3 regions of the Tardiphaga sp. OK246 genome follow, and region 3 is predicted to be linked to each of the others. Evidence: predicted binding sites of a transcription regulator. Region 3 holds the regulator's gene; each other region holds the start of a gene.

Region 1 (6,009 bases), 230 kb from region 3:
CGGTGCACCCGGCACGCCGCCCAACGCTGCTGCGCCCGGCGTCGCGCCGAACGCTACGGCACCCGCCGCTGCGCCGCCCACGAGCACTGCTGCACCTCTCGTGGTCGCCCCCGGTGGCGGCAACATCAAGGTCGTGCAGCCGCCCGCACCAACTGTGACGGCACCGATCCCTCAGGCGCCGCCGCCAGCAGCAGCGCTGACGCCGATCGCACCGGGCGCTGCCCCCCAAGGGCCGCGCAACATGGGCGATTTCCGCGGCCAGCGCAGCGAGCGCCAGGAAGGCGGTCGCACGATCATCACCGAGCCTGGACGCATCATCGTGCAGGATCCGAGCGGTCAGTCGTTCATCCGCCACAACGAGGTCGATCGCTTCCGCTACGGCGCGCGTGACATCCGTACGGATCGGGTCGGCGGTGAGGATCGGACCATCGTGATCCGTCCCGACGGCTCGCAGATCATCACGGTGGTCGGCCGCGACGGTCAGCTGCTGCGACGTATCCGCAGGGACCGCGAGGGACGCGAGATCATCATCATCGATAACTCGTTCCGTGGTCCACGTGGCCCCGGCGGTCCGGGTGGTCTCGGCTTCTATGTCGATCTGCCGCCGCCGATGATCCGGATTCCGCAGAACCGTTACATCGTCGACTACGATCAGGCCTCGCCCGATCTCGTCTACGATACGCTGATCGCGCCACCGGTGGATCGCATCGAGCGCCGCTATACGCTCGATGAAATCCGCTACAGCCCGATGGTGCGCCAGCGCATGCCGTCGATCGATCTGGACTCGATCAACTTCGAGCTAGGCTCGTGGGATATTCCGCCGGACCAAGCCTCGAAGCTGCAGGTGATCGCAGATGGTCTCAACCGGGCGATCTCGCGCAACCCGCGTGCGGTGTTCCTGATCGAGGGTCACACCGATGCGGTCGGATCGGACGTCGACAACCTGTCGCTGTCGGATCGCCGTGCGCAGTCGGCGGCTGAATTGCTCACCCAGCAATTCCAGGTGCCGGCGGAAAACCTGACGTCGCAGGGTTATGGCGAGCAGTATCTGAAGATCCAGACCGACGGTCCGGAGCGCCAGAACCGCCGCGTCACGATTCGCAACATCACGCCGCTGTTGAACGGCGGTCAGGCTTCGCTGCCCCCGCCGCCTCCGGGCACGGCACCGCCGCGTCGCTGAGCGGTTTGATATGAAAGAAAATGGCCGGGAGCGATCCCGGCCATTTTTGTTTTGATAGTACGCTGCTGCCAATGGCTTCCCTCCCCATTGCGCGGCTGAGCCGCTTGAGGGAGGGAAAGACGCTACTACTTCGCCGCCAATCCCAACGCATCCACCATCACGCGAAACACGTCCGTATTATCCATCGAGCCCTTCACCCGGTCGCTGCCGGGGCCGATGGCGGTGAGGATGACGTCCTCGCCGGAATGCACGCTGGCGCCCATCATGGCCGGCAGGTTGCCGAGCCGCAGCATGCTGCCGGGCGCATTCTTGTATTTCTCATTGGCCTTGAAAGTGCCGGGCTCTTCGCCCTTCTCGGTGGGATCGTTCGGGTTGTCGAGCTTCGGCCGCAGCGTCTCGTAGTGATCGGGAAGGCTCGCCGACATGATCGCAAGCCGCCGGCTGACATCGATGCGCGATGGATAGCCTTCGGCATCCGGCGCGGGATAGTTCGGGAAGCCGGCCTTCTCATAGACGCCAAGCCGTTCGCGCAGCGGCAGGTTTGACTCCTTGCTCATGTCGTCATTGACGGTGCCGACCAGGCTGTTGGGATGGCTGTGGTCGGAGACGACGAGGATGAGCGTGTCGTCGCCGCGCTTGGCTGCCCAGTCGCGGGCGAGCTTCACGGCATTGTCGAGCATGATGACGTCATAGACGGCGCGGTCCATGTCGAGCAGATGGGCGTATTTGTCGATCAGGCCCGACTCGACCATCAGGAAGAAGCCGTTGTCGTTGCGCGACAGGACCTTGAGCGCGCCATGCACCTGCTCGGTCAAATCAGGCTGCTGCGGAAATTTCTTCACGCCGCCGCCGCCGAGGAACTTGCGGTCCAACACGCCGTCCATATTGCCAGGCGTAAAAAGTCCAAGCAGCTTGCGCGTCTCCGGCTTCTTGGCGAGGCCGTTCAGTTCGGGCGCCGTGGTCGCCACCGAATAACCGGCATCACGGAAGCGCGCGACATAGTCGACGTCATCCTTGCGCTTCGATGTCGCGGCTGCCTGCGGCAGGAAATTTGCGGCGCCGCCCCCCATCAGCACGTCCGGCCTGACGGCAAAGAACTGCGCGACGATCTCGTCATAGGCCGCGCGGCGGCGGGTATGCGCGATCATCGCGGCGGGCGTCGCGTCCTCGACCTCGGTATTGGTGACGATGCCGATCGCCAGATCGAGCTTGCGCTTCGCGAGGCTGGTGATGGTTTCAACCTGCGGATCGTCGAACACATTCGCCGTGCGATCCGCATAGACGCCCATCGCATTGGTCGCGGTCTTGTGGCCGGTGGCATAGGCGCTGGCTGAATTCGCGGAATCGGTAATGATGGAGTCGGAGCCCGCCGTTGCCACCATCGCCATATGCGGCATGTCGTCCATCGCGAGCTTGCCGCGGCTCTTGCCTTCGGTGATGCCCTTCGAAAGAATTCTGGCGCCGACGCGGTGCGCCAGCGACATACCGTCGCCGATAAACAGGATCACGTTCTTCGCCTTGCGCGGACCAGTGTCGTAGACGTTCCACATCACCGCGCGGCTGCGCACGCCGTCGCTGACTTCGATCTTGTAAGTCCCAGCTTTATCGAGCGTCACGTCGCGCAGCAGCAGGGCGGACTGATCCTTGCCGTCTTCCCTCGCGATGTAGTCCGCGGTCTTGCCGAACGCCGCAGTCTGGTCGGCGCCGTTGATCGTCACCTTGATATCGGCGGCCTGAATGAGTTCGGGAAACTCGACTTTGAAGTCGAATTTCGCGCCCGCAAGGATATCAGCGCGGTCGAGCGGATAGATCGTCTGTGCGCAGACTGGGGTGTTCATGAAAAAGGCCGCAAACGCGGCCAGCAACGACGTGTTTCTCATGGTGGACGTCCCAAGCGAGAGCCTGTGTCAGGCGATGTCCTTCCAATATAACGGCCGGATGACGTGACGACGACATCCGGCCGTTTGATCTTATAGTTCGAGCGTCTCCGCCGCGCCCTCAGTTCTTATCGTTGTCGAGCTTTGGAATGTTCGAGCCTTCGCCGGCGCTCAACAGACCCGTCTTCGAATACAGATCCAGCTTGGCGCGGGTATCGGTGATGTCGAGGTTGCGCATGGTGAGCTGGCCGATCCGGTCTGCCGGCGTAAACGGCGCATCCTCGACCTTCTCCATGCTCAGGCGCTCCGGCGCGTAAGTCAGGTTCGGGCTCTCGGTGTTCAGGATCGAGTAGTCATTGCCGCGGCGCAGTTCGAGCGTGACTTCGCCGGTGATCGCGCGGGCCACCCAGCGCTGCGCGGTCTCGCGCAGCATCAAGGCTTGCGAATCGAACCAGCGCCCCTGATACAGCAGCCGGCCGAGCTTCATGCCGCTCATGCGATATTGCTCGATGGTGTCTTCGTTGTGGATGCCGGTGACGAGACGCTCATAGGCGATGTGCAGCAGCGCCATGCCGGGCGCTTCATAGATGCCGCGGCTCTTCGCCTCGATGATGCGGTTCTCGATCTGGTCGCTCATGCCGAGCCCGTGGCGGCCGCCGATGACATTGGCCTCGAGGAACAGCGCGACAGGATCGGTGAAGCTCTGGCCGTTCAGCGCAACGGGCTGGCCATCCACAAACCGCACCACGACCTTCTCGGCCTTGACGGCGCAGTCGTCGCGCCAGAACGGCACGCCCATGATCGGGTTGACGATCTTGATGCCGCTGTCGAGCTGTTCGAGATCCTTGGCTTCATGGGTGGCGCCGAGCAGGTTGCTGTCAGTCGAATACGCCTTCTCGGCGCTCATCTTGTAGGCGAAGCCGTGGGCGGTCATGAAGGCCGACATTTCGGCGCGGCCGCCCAGTTCGTCGATGAATTGATCGTCGAGCCAGGGCTTGTAGATCTTCAGCTCCGGATTGGTCAGCAATCCGTAGCGGTAGAACCGCTCGATATCGTTGCCCTTATAGGTCGAGCCATCGCCCCAGATATTGACGCCGTCTTCCTTCATGGCCGAGACCAGCATCGTGCCGGTGACGGCGCGCCCGAGCGGCGTGGTGTTGAAATAGGCGATGCCGCCGGTCGAGACATGGAAGGCACCGGCTTGAATCGCGGCGATGCCTTCATGGACGAGCTGGGCGCGGCAATCGACGAGGCGCGCCTTCTCGGCGCCGAACTCCATCGCCTTGCGCGGAATCTCGTCGTAGTCGGCTTCGTCAGGCTGGCCGAGATTGGCGGTATAGGCGAAGACCTTGGCGCCCTTCTGCTTCATCCAGAGCAGTGCCGCTGACGTGTCTAGGCCGCCGGAGAAAGCGATGCCGACGTTTTTGCCCTTGGGCAGGCTCTTCAAGATCGTGGTCATGGAACGTCCAATCGGGCAATTTCTGCGGCCAGCGATAGCCCGGCCGGGCAAAGCGCGTCAACGCGGCATCCGCTTGAGGCCGCTCAATCGTGGTGCTGCTCGGTGATCCGGTTGACGAAAGACGGCTTTGGCTGCTGCCCGATCATGCGCAGCCGCCAGCGATAGCCGGGCCAGGCGATCCTGGTCAGCCAGCGATCGACGTCCTCATCCGTCATCCGGGTCGAGGGCCAGCGGTAAATCCATCCGTGAATCAACCAGATAACCAGGAACGACACGAGGCCGGCGATGGTCACGTCGGTAAAGAAATGGCCGCCGAAGGCCATCCGCCAGCCCGAGGTGGCGATGCCGAACACAGTGGCCGCCACGTAGGCGTAGGGGCGCACGGACGGCGGCGCGAGCGCGGCGGGGGCGTAGGTCCAGAAGGCCGTGGCGCCCTCACCCGAGAAGAACGAGCAATTGCGCCCGCATTGGCCGGTCGGATCCCACCACGCCTTGAACTGCCAGGGGCCGTTGAATTCGGAGACCATCACCGGCCGCGGGCGGCCCCAGAAGGTCTTGAAGGTCAGATTGGTCAGGATCCCGGCCGACATCAGCATGGTGAGGATCAGGAAGGCCATGGTGCGGCCCTTCACCAGCAGTGGCCGGTTCGGCCAGATCAGCTTCACGATCAGCGCGAGGATCGAGGGCGCGACAAAGGCCCATGCGATCCACATCGCCGCATCGCGGGCGAACTGCGCGTAGGGCAGCGACGTCGTGGGAAAGCGTCTGGTCTCAGGATCGTAGAACAGCGCCGCGAGCTTGAGGTCGAGTTCGGGCCAGATTCCGAAGACAATGGCAATGACGGCAAACAGCCCAAGCGCGATGAGGAGTCCGGTCCGGTTCATGGCGGGCGGTTTAGCCGAGGCAGGAGTTGAAGGAAAGGCAGTGCACTAGGGGCCGGCCGCGACATCGGGCTGCGGTGGCGCGCGCCGTGGCTGCCGCCAGGCGCCAGCGTTGCGGCCAGCGATCACCCAGTAGATCAGCCCCGCGATGATGCCCGCGCCGGTCATGACTTCGAGATGGCGGCGGACGATGCCGTCGAAACTCGTCGTGGCAGGGTCGTAGGGGATCAGGCCGAGATAGCAGGCGAGCCCGACCGCCGCGCCGCCGAGCGCATAGACGATGACGCTGCGAATATAGAAAGCCTCGGTGATGAGGACGACGAGCATCGCCGGGATCAGCGCAAAGCCGCTGATGAAGATAAAGCCGAAGCCGAGCAGGATGTTGATCGTGTTCGGGTCGATGACGCCGGTATCGAGCGCGCTGAGTTCCGGAAACAGGATCGAGAACACCACGATGGCGCCGCCAACGAGACAGGCGGCGCAGAAGCCGAGAAAGATGACGAACAGGCGGCCGATCAGCGCCATTGTCAGTCCGTCATCGCCATCGCGCGCAAAGCCTGACGCTCGCGCGCCGACAGTTTCTCGGTCTCCGACTTCAACTGGCCGCAGGCC
Region 2 (6,009 bases), on a different contig from region 3:
GTGATCGCGCTGACGCTGCTGGCGCAGTCGCATTGGGGATTACTACTCCGCGCGATCCGCGGCGACGAGGCGACCTGTCAGGCAGCCGGCATCAACGTCACCTTCTACAAGATCGTGTCGCTGATGATCTCGGCCGGTTTCGCCGGTCTGGGCGGCGCGCTCTATGCGCATTACCAGCTGCAGGTGTCGCCGCCGCTGTTCTCGGTGGTCGTGTCGATCACCGTGATCATCATGGTCTATGTCGGCGGCATCGGCTCGATCTATGGCGCCGCCATCGCCGCAATCCTCCTGACGTTGCTCACCGAGATGCTGCGCGGCTTCGGCGAATACCGCCTCTGGATCTACACACTGACCCTGATGCTGATCCTGTTCTTCCTGCCCAATGGACTGATCGCGCCGCTCTGGCGCCGGCTGACGGAGCGCCTGCGATGACCGACCTGCTCGAAGTCAACGGCGTGACCAAGCGCTTCGGCGGCCTCACCGCCGTGAAGAATGCGAGTTTTACGCTGAAGAAAGGCGAGTTCACCGGCATTCTCGGCCCCAACGGCGCCGGCAAGACCACGCTGTTCAACATCCTCACCGGCTTCATGCAGCCGACCACTGGCACCATCCACTTCAACGGCGAACTGGTGCGCGAACTCGCCCCCTACAAGGTGGTCAATCGCGGCATGGCGCGCACCTTCCAGCTCACGCGTCCCTTTGTCGGCATGAACCTGTTGGAAAACGTGCTGGTCGCCTGCATGTCGCCCCGCGCCAGTGAGGACAAGGAGGCGCGCGCCAGCTACCTGCTCTCGCAGGTCGGCCTTGGCGGTCGCGACAAGGAGCCGGTCGAGACGCTGCCTTACGGCGACCTCCGGCGATTGGAGATCGCCCGCGCATTGGCGACGCGCCCGGACCTGCTGCTGCTTGATGAGCCCTTCGCAGGGCTTGGCAGCAGCGAGATCGAACAGCTCGCACAATTGATCCGCCGGCTGCACCGCGAGGAAAACCTGACCATCCTTCTGATCGAACACAAGCTGCGCGAATTCATGGCGCTGGTGTCGCGCGTGATCGCGATGAATTTCGGCGAGATCATCGCCGTCGGCCCACCGGAAGAAATCGTGAAGAACGAGAAGGTGATCGAGGCCTATATCGGCAAGACGGAGGAAGCCCATGCCTCTGCTTGAAGTCGCCGATCTCAAGGTCAGTTATGGCAAGGCGCTGGCCATCGAGTCCGTCTCGATCAGGGTCGAGAAGGGTGAACTGATTGGCGTGCTCGGCCCCAATGGTGCCGGCAAGACCACGCTGCTGAAGGCCATCTCGCGCAGCATCGCCTCGCAGGGCACGCTGAATTTCAAGGATGCGTCCTTGCATCCGATCGAGCCCTATAACGTCGTTGCCAAGGGCATCTGCCATTGCCCGGAAGGGCGCAAGCTGTTCTCGGAACTCTCTGTGCTGAAGAACCTGCAGCTTGGTGCTTACCTCCGCAAGAACAATGCCGATGTCGAGAAAGACCTGGAACGCGTCTTCACGCTATTCCCGGTGCTGCGCGAACGGCAATGGCAGCAGTCCAGTACATTGTCCGGCGGCGAACAGCAGATGGTGGCCATCGGCCGCGCGCTGATGGGCCGCCCGGAACTGCTGCTGCTGGACGAGCCCTCGGTCGGCATCGCGCCGCGGCTGAAGGGGCTGATTTTCGACTCGATCCAGCAAATCCGGAGAGACGGCACCGCGATCCTGATCGTCGAACAGGACGCGACATCGACGCTGCGGATTGCGGATCGGGTCTATGTGCTGGAACATGGGCGGACGATCCGCGAGGGGACGTCGGCGGAGATCGCTGGCGACAAGTATATCCAGCAGATTTATCTGGGGGTGTGACGTTCACGTGCTCGCTTCTTACCTCGCCCCGCTTGCGGGGAGAGGTCGGAGCCGAGCGCCAGCGAGGCTTCGGGTGAGGGGGAGGCAGCGAGTAAAACACCAGCTCCCCCTCACCCGACTTCCACGCGCTTCGCGCGTTACAGTCGACCTCTCCCCGCAAGCGGGGAGAGGTTAAGACAGCAACGCCTTACGCCTTCCGCGTATACAGATGAAACCCGCCATAGATGCCCGAACGATCCGCAGCCAGACCTTCGGCACTGCGTGCCTCATCGCGCTGCCACGTCTCACGCAGCGATGCATGTTCCGGATCGTCCAGCGGTGACTCGGCACCGGCGGTGCGGAAGATCACTCGGATGCCGTCCTTGCCGGCGCGGTCGATCGCGTCCCACAATGCACGGATTTCATCCGGCGCCATCCAGTCCTGCGAATCCAGCAGCACGACCGCGTCGATCTGGCGGGCCGGAAGGCTCTCCAGGAACACTCGTAGATTGGCATGCACCGGCGTGACCAGAGCGGCGCGGCTGGCGGTGTCCGCGTAGCGGCTCTGCTGCAGATAGAGCGGCAAGCACTTGTCACCGGGGCCGACATAGCTGCGGCTCAGCGCCTGCCAGGCAAAATAGTTGTTGGCGTTCGGATGCACGTCGATCAGAGCGAGCAGACGCTGATGCAGCACTTCGTTGAGCGGCTGATTGCCGCCCAGCAATGTACGCTGCTGCGGCGGGATGCCGAGACTGAACAACAGCGCCGGCGTCTTCGTCATCATACGAGCGAGCCGGGAGTGGAACAGCCAGTGCAGGCGTTCCAGCGCGCGCTTGCGCGCCGGGGACTGCTTGTCCTCGTGCAACAACGCCTTGAGATCGATGCGGGCGAGCTTCGCCAGCGTATGCGCGAAGCCGATAAAGCGGCCGAGCGCGCCATGACGATAGAAGCCGTCACTGAAGTAACCGTAACGGGGGCGGCCCTGGATATCGCGCTCGTCCCAATAGCCGCGCGCTTCGGCATCGAGCAGCGGCCGCAGGCGCTCGCGATACAGGCCGACATTGGTATCCGAGGCGCCTTCGCCGAAGAATTTCCAGAAGTCCTGATAGTTCGGCAGTGCGCGCAGGCCGGCGAGCTTCAGCTTCAGCAGCGACAGATGCGCTTCATTCAGATCGACCGCATAGACATGCTCGGGCTTCGCCGACAGATAGGACAGCGCGTTGCAGCCGCCGCTGGAGATAGTGACAATCGTCGAACCGGGCGCCAGTTTCAGCGCCGCCATGTCCGCCTCGGGATCTTCCCAGATCTGCGTATAGACCAGCCGACGGAACCAGAAGGCAAACAGCCTGTCCCAGATCGTCGTTTCCTCGCGACCACGGCTATTGCGAACGGCGTCGGCGATCAGATGCGTATTCATCGGTTTCTTGAACCCTTCGAATCGACAATCTGAAATTTTTATCAAGCGCAGACTGCGGTTTTGCGACAGTCATTCTAAATTTCGGCCGATTCCCGTGACGAAACCACTGTCACACCGCTGTCGTGTTGCGATGAAATGGATCGCTCATCCGGATGCGATGAGGTGCGCCATGACGATTGTCTCCGAATACGAAGACGGCGGTCAGCCCGCATGGTCGAACGAAGCTACGCATCGCATGAACCGGATGTATCGCTGGCAGCGCTTCATCTATGACGCCACGCGCCGGTACTATCTTCTCGGCCGCGATCAGCTCATCGCAGAACTCGCGCCTGCGCCGGACGCGACGGTGCTGGAGATCGGCTGCGGCACCGGTCGCAATCTGGTTCAGGCCGCCCGCAGATATCCGCAAGCGGTATTCTACGGCATCGATATTTCGACCGAGATGCTGACCACGGCCATCGCATCAATTACGCGCAACGAGCTCACGGATACCGTCCGTGTCGCCCATGGCGATGCAACGAATTTCGATCCGGCGCGCATTTTCACCGTTCCGTCATTCGATCACATCATGATTTCCTACAGCCTCTCGATGATCCCGAGCTGGCAGGATGTGCTCGACCACGCCGTATCGCAGCTCAAGCCTGGCGGGCGACTACACATCGTCGATTTCGGCCATCAGGAACGGTTGCCAAAGATCGCGAGCAAGCTGCTGTTGCACTGGCTGACATTGTTCGACGTGACGCCGCGCCGCGAGCTTCTCGATGTGCTGAAGACACTCGCCGAGCGTCATCACGCCAATCTCGATTTCAATCGTCCGTTCCGCGGCTATGCGCAATCGGCGGTGCTGACATTGCCGAAGTAAATTCAGGCCAGCTTGCGTCTATTCACATTCCGGTAGGCTTCAACGGCGCCGAACAGCGTCAGCGACAGCACGAACGGAATCAGGTGATAGAACAGCCGGAATAGCAGCAGCACGGCCAGTAGCTGTTCGGTATGTTCGCCGCCAAGCCCGACGAGGATCGTGGCGTCGAACACGCCAATACCCGCGGGTGCGTGGCTGGCGAATCCCAACAGCGTCGCAGCGATGAAGACGACGATCACCTGCGCGACCCCGACATCCATCGTCTCGGGGATCAGTACATACATCGCCAGCGCCGCAGCTCCGAGATCGACGAGCCCGATGCCGATCTGGAAGAACACGTTGCGCCCGCTCGGCACCGGCACCGACCAGTTGCGGCCACCGAGCGTCCGGATACCGTTCCACGTCCAGGCGACATAAGCGATGATACCCGCGAGAATTGCGACCGCGATGAAGCGGTTGATCTCGGGCGAGAGCTGATCGATCCGGCTGATGGCACCCGGCTCATGCAAGGTGCTGAGCGCCAGCGCGGTGAGATTGCCGAGCCAGAAGGTGAGCCCGGTCAGGAAGCAGATGCGCGCGACGCCGGCGGGGCCGATGCCATGCGGTGCATAGATCCGGTAGCGCACCGCCGATGACACCAGCAGCACGGCACCGGTTCCGTGCGAGATGGGGTAGCTGGAAAAATTGGCCAGCGCTGCAATCCTGAAGGGAATGTCCCGCCGCCCGATCATCTGCAAGGCCAGCCAGTCGTACAGCGTTAGGCTGCCATAGGAGATCGCCACCAGCACCAGCGCCAGCGCGATGCTGCCTGGCGGTACCATGTGCATGGCAGACAGCACGTGGGCGAAATCCACGCCCTTAAGCGCCTTGGACAGCGCCATAAACGCAATCGTAGCAATTGCTATGCTAAGGAGCGCGCCAAGCCACCTCCAGCTGAGGCGCGTACGCATCAGCTGCATGATATTTTTCAATGCGGGTGGCACATTGTTCTACTTTTCATTAGGTCTGAGCACGCCGTGATTCGCGCATGTGTTCGCGCGTTCTGTTGCACGTCCATGTGACAGCTGCGCAAAAGCAGCGTTTTGGCGCCGCCCAACAATCCGGTGATTTCCAGATTTCGCCCCCGCCATGTCGCATCAAGGTCATGCGGGTTCCGTAAGCCATGCGCACTGAATGCACTGATTCATCCAAGCAGGACACCATGTCGACCGAGACCGAATATCAGCTCACCGAAAACCAGTGGGACACATTGCGGATGCTTCGCCCCGCGATCCTGCCACCGGCCAAGCTGAACCGTTACGTGCTCGATCAGCTGGTTGCGATGGGACTGGTTGCGCTATCGGACACTCACCCGGCGCTCACGCCGATGGGCCGCGCCGTGGTTCTGCGCGGCTGTCCGCGACTGTGGGATCTGGCAGCCTGAGCCGAGGCATGCCGTTTTACGGCGCGTCCGCTGGTTGAAGCAGGAACGCGAGCGCGTCCTCGCAGCGATCTTCGACCTTGAAGCTGAGAAACTCGTCAGCCCGCGTGCGGCCGAGATTGACCGCCGCAATGGGGATCCCCGCGCGCATAGCCGCCTGAACGAAGCGAAACCCGGAATAGACCATCAGCGACGAACCGGCGATCAGCATGGCATCGGCCTTCTGCAAGTGGCCGAGCGCGGCATCGACGAATTCGCGCGGCACGTTCTCGCCGAAGAACACGACATCCGGCTTGAGGATGCCGCCGCAGATCTCGCAAGCCGGCACGACAAAGGACGCGAAATCGACGCCCTCCAGATCGGCATCGCCATCGGGCGCAACAGCCGCATCGAGGTCCAGCCATCCTGTGTTCAAGCGACCCATCTCGTGCTGAAACTCGTCTCGCCGAATCCGGCGTTCGCAGCCCATGC
Region 3 (6,009 bases):
GTTGTGGCGGGTCTCGCCGTCCTTGTCGCCCATCGACACCCAGGTGTCGGTGACGACGCAATCGACGCCCTTCACCATCGCATCGGGATCGTCGCTGAAGGTGATCGGCGCGTTTGCCGCCTTGACCCAGTCCTTGAACGGCTTCTTCGGCGACAGCTGCGGCGGCGTCGCGATATTGAGTTTGAACTGGAAGCGTTCGGCCGCATGCGCCCAGGACATCAGCACATTGTTGTCGTCGCCGGTCCAGGCCACGGTGCGTCCCTTGATCGGGCCGCGATGTTCCTCATAGGTCATGACATCCGCCATCACCTGGCAGGGATGCGAGAACCGCGTCAGGCCATTGATGACCGGCACCGTCGCATTCTCCGCGAGTTCCATCAGCGAGTCATGATTGAGGATGCGGATCATGATGATGTCGACGAAGCGCGACAGCACGCGCGCGGTGTCGGCAATGGTCTCGCCGCGACCGAGCTGCATTTCGGCGCCGGTGAGCATCACGACTTCGCCGCCGAGCTGGCGCATGCCGACCTCGAACGACACGCGGGTGCGCGTCGAGGGCTTTTCGAAGATCATCGCCAGCGTCTTGTTCTTGAGCGGACGATCGGGCTCGGCATTCGAGCCATCCCGCCCTTTCAGCTTCGCCTTCATGGCGGCAGCCGCGTTCATGATATTGCGCAACTCACTGGCCGGCACGGCCGTGAGATCAAGAAAGTGCCGCGGTGACTTGCTCATCACGCGGCTCCCTGCGTCTTGGCAGATGAACCGAGGGCCACGCAGGCCTGTTCCAGCCGCTGCACGGCCTGCTCGATCTCGGACTCGCTGACGATTAGCGGCGGCAGGAAGCGCACGACATTATCGCCGGCGCCGACGGTCAGCAGCTTCGCGTCACGCAATGCGGCCACGAGATCACCAGCCGGCACGACAGCCTTGAGGCCGATCAGCAGACCTTCGCCGCGCACTTCGCTGAGCACATCAGGGTGGCCGTCGACCACGCCCGCGAGTTTCTGTTTGAGCAGCAGCGACATCTTCTTCACATGGTCGAAGAAACCGGGCTTCAGCATGATATCGAGCACGGAATTCGCGGCAGCGACCGCCAGCGGATTGCCACCGAAGGTCGAGCCGTGCGAGCCGGGCGCCATGCCTTCGGCCGCTTCCGCCGTGACGAGACACGCGCCGATCGGGAAGCCGCCGCCAAGCGCCTTGGCCAGCGACATCACGTCGGGCGTCACACCAATGCGCTGATAGGCGAACAACTCGCCGGTGCGGCCCATACCGGTCTGCACTTCGTCGAAGATCAGCAGGATGCCGTTCTTGTCGCAGAGTTCGCGCAGCGCGCCGAAGAACGCGTTGCTCGGCGCACGCACGCCGCCCTCACCCTGCAGCGGCTCGATGAGAATGCCGGCGATGTTCGGGCCGATCGCCTTCTTCACCGCTTCGATATCGCCGAGCGGCAACTGATCGAAGCCGTCGAGCGGCGTGCCGTAGCCTTCGAGATATTTGGCAGCGCCGGTCGCCGCGAGCGTGCCGAGGGTGCGGCCATGGAACGCGCCTTCAAAGGTGATAATGCGCGTGCGCTCGGGATGGCCCTTGGAGAAATGATAGTGGCGGGTCACCTTGATCGCGCATTCCATCGCTTCCGCACCCGAATTGGCGAAGAACACGAAATCGGCAAAGCTTTGTTCGCACAGCCGGGCCGCGAGGCGCTCGCCGTCCGGGCTCTTGAACAGGTTCGACATGTGCCAGAGCTTGGTGGCCTGCTCCTGCAATGCGGCGACCATATGTGGATGCGCATGGCCAAGTGCGTTCACGGCAACGCCGCTGGTGAAATCGAGATAGCGCTCACCATCGGTTCCAATCAGCCACGCGCCTTCACCGCGCTCGAAAGCGACATCCGCACGCGCGAAAACAGGCAGCAAGTGAGCCTGAGAGAGGGGCGAAGACGTTGCGTTGCTGGTCATAACCGATCCGATCGAAAAGACTGCGGCCGCGTCGATGACAACTGTGCGAAATCGAACAACGGACCCTAGAAACGAAACGTGCCGCCCTTCTCGGGCGGCACGTGGGCATTATTCTATGTGTGCTGTGAAGACTGTCAACCGCGCACTGCGGCTTTCGAGTCACACGGAGTCGCAGAAAAAGCCGATTTTGCAGCTTTATTTGCAGAAGCATGTGGACGCGGCATGCCCGACTCTTGCGCGCGAGTCACGGCATATTGTAGCTTTTGCCTCGTCGGATACGACATCTCGTGCGGCGGTAGATCCTTTTGACACATCCAGTGCGGCGTAACAGCCGGACGCGAAATTCGCGCCCGGTGAGCGCTAAAGGATTCTGACCGCAGGGATTTTTGAAGTCTCAACTCGCAGCGCTGCCCGGTCAGGCCGGCGCTCACGAAGGGAAAACGGCGATGACGGTAATGACATGGACCGACGATCGCGTCGAACAGTTGAAGAAACTCTGGGAAGGCGGCCTTTCCGCCAGCCAGATCGCTGCGGAACTCGGTAACGTGACCCGCAACGCCGTGATCGGCAAGGTGCACCGCCTTGGCCTGTCCGGCCGTGCCAAGAGCCCCTCCTCGGCAGCTCCGCGGCAGCGCAAGGCGCGCCCGGCACAGCAGATGGTACGTGTCGCCCGCCCGATGGCACGCGGCAATACCGCCCTGGCCCATAATTACGAGATCGAGGCCGAGCCCGACCCGATCGCCTATGACAACATCGTTCCGATCAGCCAGCGCCTGTCGCTGGTCGAACTCAACGAAGCCACCTGCCATTGGCCGATCGGCGATCCGTCGAGCGCGGACTTCTATTTCTGCGGCGGCAAGGCCCTGGCCGGCGCCCCCTATTGCGCACATCACTCGCGCATCGCCTATCAGCCGGCCAGCGACCGCCGCCGCGCAGTCCCGAAGCCGACGCGCTGAGCTGGAAAGCATCTAAACCAAATGAAAATGCCCGGTGATGAGCCGGGCATTTTTTGTTTGCGGGCTTCTAACCTCGCCCCGCTTGCGGGGAGAAGGAAGATACCTACTCCGCCGCCTTGTCGAAGCGGTCATCCAGCGCATAGCCGGCACCGCGCACGGTGCGGATCGGATCGGGCTCGCCAGCGGGATTGAGCAGCTTGCGCAGGCGGCCGATATGCACGTCGACGGTGCGCTCGTCGATATAGATGTCGCGGCCCCAGACGCTGTCGAGCAACTGCTCGCGGCTGAACACGCGGCCCGGATGTTCCAGGAAGAACTCCAGCAGGCGATATTCGGTCGGACCGAGATCGATCGGACGGCTTGAGCGCACGACGCGGCGCTTGTCGCGGTCGAGTTCGATGTCGCCAAACGCCAAGACGGTGGCGAGACGCTCGGGAGCTGCACGACGGAGCAGGCCCTTCACGCGCGCCAGGAGCTCCGGCACGGAGAACGGCTTGACGATGTAGTCGTCGGCACCGGTGGCGAGACCGCGAACGCGCTCGCTCTCTTCGCCCCGCGCCGTCAGCATGATGATCGGCAATGCCTTGGTTTCGGGCCGTGCGCGCAAGCGGCGGCACAGCTCGATGCCGGACAGGCCCGGCAGCATCCAGTCGAGCACCACGAGATCCGGCACCCGCTCCTTCAAGCGGGTGTCGGCATCGTCGCCGCGAGCGACGGTTTCAACATCATAGCCTTCGGCGTCGAGGTTGTAGCGAAGCAGCGTCGTTAGCGCCTCTTCATCTTCCACAACCAGAATGCGTGCATTCACAGCCATCTTGATCAATACCCTCAGTGACGTCCGACAAGTCTTTAAATCATGATCCTTGCGGAAGACTGGCTTCCACTTTTCCTGATCATGCTTCAGACCGTCGGCGTATTCGCGAATGTGGTCATGTCGCCCTTCGGGCGCTTGTCGAGGATCTGCTGGCCCTCGATCATGTAGAACACGGTTTCCGCAATATTGGTGGCATGGTCACCGATCCGCTCGATGTTCTTGGCGCAGAACATCAGGTGGATACAGAACGAAATGTTGCGCGGGTCTTCCATCATATAAGTCAGGAGTTCGCGGAACAGCGAGGTGCAGATCGCGTCGATTTCCTCGTCGCCCTTCCACACCGTCATCGCGGCAGGCAGATCGTGTGCGGCATAGGCGTCGAGCACGGCCTTGACCTGGGTGGTCACGAGGTCGGTCATATGCTCGAGGCCGCGGATCAGCTTCAGCGGATGGAAGTCGCTGTCGAGTGCATTGACGCGCTTGCCGATATTCTTGGAGAGATCGCCGATGCGTTCCAGATCGGTGGCGACGCGCAACGCGCCGACAATCTCGCGCAAATCGACAGCCATCGGCTGGCGCTTGGCGATGGTCAGCACGGCGCGCTCTTCGATCGTGCGCTGCAACTGGTCGATCTCGGAGTCGGTGGCGACGACGCGGGCGCCAAGTGCGACGTCCCGGCGGATCAGCGCGTCGACGGATTCGACGATCTGCCGCTCCGCGAGGCCACCCATCTCGGCGACGAGACGGGTCAGCTCCTGCAGATCGTCGTCGAAAGCCTTGGTGGTGTGTTCAAAAGCCATCTCAAATTCCTCCCGCGAATATGTCGCGTCAGCCGAAGCGGCCGGTGATGTAATCCTGGGTACGGCGGTCGGTCGGCGACGTGAAGATCTTGTTGGTCTGATCGAACTCGATCAACTCGCCGAGATACATGAAAGCCGTGCTGTCGGAGACGCGGGCGGCTTGCTGCATGTTATGGGTCACGATCGCGATCGTGTACTGATCCTTCAACTCGTCGATCAGTTCCTCGATCTTCGCGGTCGAGATCGGATCCAGCGCCGAGCACGGCTCGTCGAACAGGATCACTTCCGGCCGCACCGCGATGGTGCGCGCGATGCAAAGGCGCTGCTGCTGACCGCCCGACAGGCTGAGGCCCGACGCATTGAGCTTGTCCTTGACTTCGTTCCAGAGTGCACCGCCGCGCAGCGCCCTCTCGACGCGGATGTCCATCTCCGACTTGGAGATCTTTTCGTAGAGGCGGATACCGAAGGCGATGTTTTCGTAAATCGTCATCGGGAACGGAGTCGGCTTCTGGAACACCATGCCGACGCGGGCGCGCAGCAGGTTGAGATCCAGCTTCGGATCCAGAATGTTCTGGTTGTCGAGCATGAGCTGACCCTCGGCGCGCTGGCCGGGATACAGGTCATACATGCGGTTGAAGATGCGCAGCAGCGTGGACTTGCCGCAGCCCGACGGGCCGATGAACGCAGTCACGCGGTTCGCCATCAGCGTCAGGTTGATCTTCTTCAGGGCGTGGTGTTCGCCATAGTAGAAGTTCAGGTCGCGCACGGTGACCTTGGGACGGGTCTCGCCCTGCAGGGCCGACGGCGGCGGCATCGAAACGGAAGGAACGCCAGACGACACAGAAAGCTCACTCATTTTGCTGTCCTCTCGGCGCCGAGAATGCGCGCGCCAATGTTAAGGGCAAGTACGGTCAAGGTGATGATCAGGGCACCGCTCCAGGCGAGCTGCTTCCAGTACTCGTATGGGCTCTGCACGAAGTTGTTGATGGTCACCGGCAGGTTGGCCATCGTCTTGGTGAGATCGAGGCTGAAGAACTGGTTGCTCAGCGCGGTGAACAGCAGCGGCGCCGTTTCACCGGCGACACGCGCGGTCGCCAGCAGCACGCCGGTGATGAGACCGGCGCGGGCTGCACGATAGGCGATCCGCTTGATGACCAGGGAGCGCGGCAGGCCGAGCGCCGAGGCCGCTTCGCGCAGCGGGTTCGGCACGAGACCAAGCATATCTTCAGTGGTGCGAACCACGACGGGGATCACGATCACGGCGAGCGCAAGCGAACCGGCGAGAGCCGAGAAGCCGCCCATCGGAACCACCACCGCACCATAAACGAACAGGCCGATGATGATGGACGGGGCCGACAGCAACACGTCGTTGATGAAGCGGATCACCGAGGTGAGTTTGTCGTGCTTGCCGTATTCCGCGAGATAGGTGCCTGCAAACAGGCCGAGCGGCGCGCCGATGCCGACGCCGATGACGGTCATGA

What was found. Region 3 encodes PhoB, which activates phosphate uptake and scavenging genes when phosphate is short. Its sites were predicted from a motif close to TGTCATNNANCTGTCAT; they were not measured.
Region 1: a site for PhoB is predicted at 3,108-3,124, ahead of CHC01_RS22435 (alkaline phosphatase). Genes of this name have one in related genera too.
Region 2: a site for PhoB is predicted at 3,364-3,380, ahead of CHC01_RS02575 (BtaA family protein). Genes of this name have one in related genera too.

The regions. Positions count from the first base shown of each region.
Region 1 is NZ_FZOX01000005.1:203,352-209,360, forward strand. Features, by position in the region: gene CHC01_RS22430 (OmpA family protein) at 1-1,180, shown strand, start outside; gene CHC01_RS22435 (alkaline phosphatase) at 1,306-3,060, opposite strand; gene argG (argininosuccinate synthase) at 3,179-4,516, opposite strand; gene CHC01_RS22445 (phosphatase PAP2 family protein) at 4,600-5,400, opposite strand; gene CHC01_RS22450 (hypothetical protein) at 5,446-5,922, opposite strand; gene rlmN (dual-specificity RNA methyltransferase RlmN) at 5,925-6,009, opposite strand, start outside.
Region 2 is NZ_FZOX01000001.1:530,956-536,964, forward strand. Features, by position in the region: gene CHC01_RS02560 (branched-chain amino acid ABC transporter permease) at 1-432, shown strand, start outside; gene CHC01_RS02565 (ABC transporter ATP-binding protein) at 429-1,166, shown strand; gene CHC01_RS02570 (ABC transporter ATP-binding protein) at 1,153-1,860, shown strand; gene CHC01_RS02575 (BtaA family protein) at 2,048-3,256, opposite strand; gene CHC01_RS02580 (class I SAM-dependent methyltransferase) at 3,426-4,118, shown strand; gene CHC01_RS02585 (putative bifunctional lysylphosphatidylglycerol flippase/synthetase) at 4,121-4,999, opposite strand; gene CHC01_RS02590 (hypothetical protein) at 5,320-5,541, shown strand; gene CHC01_RS02595 (NAD-dependent protein deacetylase) at 5,558-6,009, opposite strand, start outside.
Region 3 is NZ_FZOX01000005.1:435,212-441,220, reverse strand. Features, by position in the region: gene argF (ornithine carbamoyltransferase) at 1-732, opposite strand, end outside; gene CHC01_RS23465 (aspartate aminotransferase family protein) at 732-1,958, opposite strand; gene CHC01_RS23460 (GcrA family cell cycle regulator) at 2,405-2,914, shown strand; gene phoB (phosphate regulon transcriptional regulator PhoB) at 3,018-3,722, opposite strand; gene phoU (phosphate signaling complex protein PhoU) at 3,815-4,528, opposite strand; gene pstB (phosphate ABC transporter ATP-binding protein PstB) at 4,557-5,384, opposite strand; gene pstA (phosphate ABC transporter permease PstA) at 5,381-6,009, opposite strand, start outside.